2 regions of the Nonomuraea angiospora genome follow, and region 1 is predicted to be linked to the other one. Evidence: predicted binding sites of a transcription regulator. Region 1 holds the regulator's gene; the other holds the start of a gene.
What was found. The regulator HrcA, encoded in region 1, represses chaperone genes, less so after heat shock. The targets are predictions, from matches to a motif close to TTGGCACTCTCNNNNNGAGAGTGCCAA.
Positions count from the first base shown of each region.

Region 2: a site for HrcA is predicted at 1,415-1,441, ahead of groES (co-chaperone GroES). Genes of this name have one in related genera too.

Region 1 covers NZ_JADBEK010000001.1:10,336,444-10,338,917, reverse strand. The annotation lists gene dnaJ (molecular chaperone DnaJ) at 1-603, opposite strand, end outside; gene hrcA (heat-inducible transcriptional repressor HrcA) at 615-1,628, opposite strand; gene H4W80_RS61865 (hypothetical protein) at 1,787-2,474, shown strand, end outside.
Region 2 covers NZ_JADBEK010000001.1:8,814,195-8,816,668, forward strand. The annotation lists gene H4W80_RS40785 (class I SAM-dependent methyltransferase) at 1-1,278, opposite strand, end outside; gene groES (co-chaperone GroES) at 1,531-1,842, shown strand; gene groL (chaperonin GroEL) at 1,916-2,474, shown strand, end outside.

The DNA.
Region 1 (2,474 bases):
GCAGGGGTGGCGGATGATGGTGCCGAAACCACCGCACTGCGGGCACGGCCGCGAGGTCATGACCTGGCCCAGGAACGAGCGGGTGACCTGGGAGATCTCGCCGCGCCCGTTGCACATGTCGCAGGTGTCGGGGTGGGTGCCGGGCGCCGTGCCGGCCCCGTGGCAGACCTCGCAGAGCACGGCCGTGTCGACGACCAGCTCACGAGTGGTGCCGAACGCCGTCTCGCGCAGGTCGAGCTCGACCCGGATGGTGGCGTTGCGTCCCCTGCGGGCACGCGAGCGCGGCCCCCTGGCGCCGGTCGCGGTGCCGAAGAAGGCGTCCATGATGTCGCTGAAGGGGAAGCCCGCTCCGAAGCCGCCGGCGCCCGCGCCCGCTCCGGCGCCGCCGAAGGGGTCGCCACCCAGGTCGTACATCTGGCGCTTGTTCGGGTCGGACAGCACCTCGTAGGCCTGCGTGATCTCCTTGAACCGCTCCTGGGTCTCAGGATCGGGGTTCACGTCGGGATGCAGCTCGCGGGCAAGTCGGCGGTAGGCCTTCTTGATCTCGTCCTGACTGGCGTCACGGCGCACCCCGAGGGTGGCGTAATAGTCGCTGTTTGCCACTTATCGACCTCTTATGATGCAGCCAGGATCTGGCTGACGTAGCGTGCCACCGCGCGCACGGCGCCCATCGTCACTGGGTAGTCCATCCTCGTGGGCCCCAACACCCCGAGCCGGGCCAGTTGGTTGTCGCCTGAACCGTATCCGGTCGCGACTATGGATGTCCCCCGCAGATAGGGGTTTTCGGAGCCGATGCGCACGGTGAGCGCGGACGGTGTGTCTGCGGATGTCTCACCGAGCAGCCTCATGAGCACGACCTGCTCCTCCAGCGCCTCGAGCACGTCGCGCAGGCCGACCGAGAAGTCGGCGCCCGCGAGGTTGGCCGCGCCGGCGAACACGATCTTCTCGTCGTGCCGCTCGACCAGCGTCTCCAGCAGCACCGACAGGATCGTGGCCACCACCGGGCGGTCTTCGAGAGGGAGCCGCTCGGGCAGGTCGGCGACCTGCTCGGGCACGTTGCTCAGGCCGCAGCCGTCGAGGCAGGCGTTGAGCACCGCGCGCAGGTGGGCGATGCGAGTGTCCTCGATCACCTCGGGCAGCTCGATGACGCGCTGCTCGACGCGGCCGGTGTTGGTGATCAGCACGAGCATGACCCGCCGGTCGTTCAGCGGGACCAGCTCGACGTGCCTGACCGTCGAGCGCGTCAGCGTCGGGTATTGCACCACCGCCACCTGCCTGGTCAGCTGCGCGAGCAGCCGGACCGTGCGGGTGACCACGTCGTCGAGGTCGACCGCGCCGGCCAGGAACGTCTCGATGGCCCGGCGCTCGGCCCCGGACAGGGGCTTGACCTGCGAGAGCCGATCGACGAACAGCCGATAGCCCTTGTCGGTCGGCACGCGGCCCGCGCTGGTGTGGGGTTGGGTGATGTAGCCCTCCTCCTCCAGCGCGGCCATGTCGTTCCGGACCGTCGCCGGGGAGACTTTCAGGTTGTGGCGCTCAGCGAGCGCCTTGGAGCCCACCGGTTCGTTGGTGGACACGTAGTCTTCGACAATGGCGCGGAGCACCGCCAGCTTCCGATCGTCGAGCACGTGCTCACCTCCTGCCTCTGACATCCGAGGAACGCAACCATCTAGCACTCTGTGTTCCTGAGTGCCAAGTGTACGGCTCTCATCCGCAAGGTGCGATAACACAAGGTCGCAACCCGGCTCCTAGCTTCTTACAAGGGGCAAGTACCACACTTGCCGACATGAGCGACAACTCCCCGCGTCCGCCGTACGGGCCCCAGCCGGGCTCCCAGCCTGGGTACGGCCCTCAGCCCGGGGCCCAGCCCGGGTACGGCCCTCAGCCCGGGGCCCAGCCCGGCTACGGCCCACAGCCTGGTTCTCAACCCGGTTACGGCCAGCCGCCGCCCCAGTACGGGCCGCCGCCGCAGTACGGGCCTCCGCCTCAGTACGGCCCGCCGCCCGCATACGGCCCACCTCCTCAGTACGGACAGTACGGCCAACAACCCCAATTCCCCGAGCGAATCGACTCGAAAGCCATCAAACCGCGACTTTGGTGGATCGCGCTCGTCTGGGGCATCGCCGTGGTCTGCACCATCGCGGGCGTCGCGCTGTTCACCGGCGGCATCGTCAGCAGCGTCAGCGACATAGCGCCCGCCAAGACGTTCGCGTCCGGCGAAACCGTGACGGTGCCCATCGACCCGGCGAACAAACCCGCCGTCTACCTCTCCAGCGACACCGCCGTCCACTACGAGTGCCAGATCACGAACGGGGCCAGGCTCGCCAAGACCACGGGCACGCAGACGGTCACGTCCGGGTCCGTCAAGTGGGAGCAGATCCTCGTGATCAACGCGCCCGCCAGGGGCGACTACCAGCTGTCCTGCACCACCCAGGAGCAGGCCGACGTGCGTTACGGCGTGGGCCGCGAGCTGA
Region 2 (2,474 bases), 1.5 Mb from region 1:
GATGATGACCGATGGCTTATCGAGGATCCGTGTAAGAATGATAGTTGCCGATTTTTCGCCATTTAGGCGGAGATCTGAGCGAAGGCGCTCGATGTCCACTGCGGAGCCGCGCTTCTTGATGGTGACATTTCCAACTCGTCGCTCTCGGAGGGCGGCGCGCAGCTTTTTCCCTGAAAAGGGGAGAACGTCCTCTATTTCATATCTGGACGCCCATGGGGTGTCGATCGGGTCGTCACCGGTGATGTAGGCGATCATCGGGTCGAGCAGGCGTCCGTTCACGATTTCCGACACCTCGCCCACGAGGTGGGCCCGGATGGCCGCGCCGTCCGGCTCGTAGACGTACCTGCCGGCCGGGCCGACCGTGGCCTCTGCTCCCGTGGCGGTCAGCGTGTGGCCGCCGGGCAGCAGGATGGCGCGGCGCCCCGCTCCCTCCTGGCCGGTCCAGAGGGCGGCCTCCTTGACCTCGCCCTTGTACGAGACCCACTCGGCCTCGGCGCCTTCGGGGATGAACTCGTACGGGATGCCCGGGGCGACCTTGACGCACGCCCGGGAGGCTCTGGAGAGCAGGTCCAGCACCACCGGCCAGGGCGGGGAGTAGGCCATGGGGTCGAACGTCCTGCCCCGGCTCGTCCGCCTGGCCGGGTCGGCGAAGAGCACGTCGTACTCCTCCGGCCGGACCTCGGCCGCGTCCCCGACCGACACCGTCACCCTGTCGCCCAGCCCGAGCGCGTCGGCGTTGGCCCTGGCCACGGCGACGGTCAGCGGATCGGTGTCCACGGCGGCCACGGCGCAGCCGGCGCGGGCCAGCGCCAGGAAGTCGCCGCCGATGCCGCAGCAGGCGTCCACGACCCTCAACCCCCGCAGGGGCGCGTCCGTGAGGCCGAGCCCGTGCGGGGGCGCACCCGGCCCGTGCGGGGGCACATCCGCAGGGGGCGCGTCTGTGAGGAGCGCGTCTGCGGGTGGCGTGTCTGCGGGGGGCGGCGTGCCCGGTCGTGGCTCGGTCAGGTGGCGGGCGCGGTGCTCGGCGACCTCCGTACGCGTGGACTGCTCCAGGCCGTGCGGCGTGAAGTACATCCGCCCCGCGTCCTCGCCGAACTTGGCCCTGGCGCGCTCCCGCAGCCCCGCCTGGGTGAGCGCCGCCGAGGTGAGCGCGGCGTCGTACGTCCTGCGCAGCCTGGTGGCGGCGGCCACCGGATCCGTGCCCACCAGCTCCACGGCCTCCGCGAGCGCGCGCTGCCCGCGCGGTGTCAGCAGCTCGTCGAAGGCGTCAAGGTCCACATCACCCGACGTTAGCGCCACGTCCCACGCGGTCGGACCATGGGCGTACCGTATCCAGAGGGGGCGGATTCAGTCTGATCGCTCTCAGCAGACGCGTTCGTGTTGACTGTCAAGCCCCTCTTGCATATGTTTCCTGTTGGCACTCTCCCCTTGAGAGTGCCAACGTGCGACGAGGCAGGTCTGACACCCGCGACGGCAGGCCCAGCTGGTCGCCTCTTCTAGATCATTCAAATCTGAAGGGGAGGTCCGATCGTGACGACCGCCACCAAGGTTCCCGTTAAGCCGCTCGGCGACCGCATTGTGGTTCAGCCGCTTGAGGCCGAGCAGACCACCGCTTCCGGCCTGGTCATCCCTGACACCGCCAAGGAGAAGCCGCAGGAGGGCAAGGTCCTCGCGGTGGGCCCGGGCAACTGGGACGAGGACGGCGACAAGCGGATTCCGCTCGACGTCTCTGAGGGCGACATCGTCCTCTACAGCAAGTACGGCGGCACCGAGGTCAAGTACGGCGGCGAGGAGTACCTCGTGCTCTCCGCCCGCGACGTTCTCGCGATCATCGAGAAGTAAGCCGGATGTGTCGAGCCCCGGGCGCTCTTGAGGGCGGCCGGGGCTTTCGACGCTAGGAGAGGACTTTCAAGCAATGGCGAAGATCCTGGAGTTCGACGAGGACGCCCGCCGCGCGCTCGAGCGCGGTGTGAACGCCCTCGCCGACGCCGTGAAGGTAACCCTCGGCCCGCGCGGCCGCAACGTCGTCATCGACAAGAAGTTCGGTGCGCCGACGATCACGAACGACGGTGTGACCATCGCTCGTGAGATCGAGCTGGAAGAGCGCTACGAAAACCTCGGCGCCCAGCTCGCCAAGGAAGTTGCCACCAAGACCAACGACATCGCGGGTGACGGCACCACCACCGCCACCGTGCTGGCCCAGGCCATGGTCCGCGAGGGCCTGCGCAACGTGGCCGCCGGCGCCTCGCCGCTGTCGCTCAAGCGCGGCATCGACAAGGCCGCCAAGGCGATCAGCGACAAGCTGCTCGACAGCGCGCGTGAGGTCGCCGACAAGAAGGAGATCGCCAACGTCGCCACGATCTCCGCTCAGGACGCGCAGATCGGCGACCTGATCGCCGAGGCGTTCGACAAGGTGGGCAAGGACGGTGTCCTCACCGTCGAAGAGTCCAACGCCATGGGCATGGAGCTCGAGT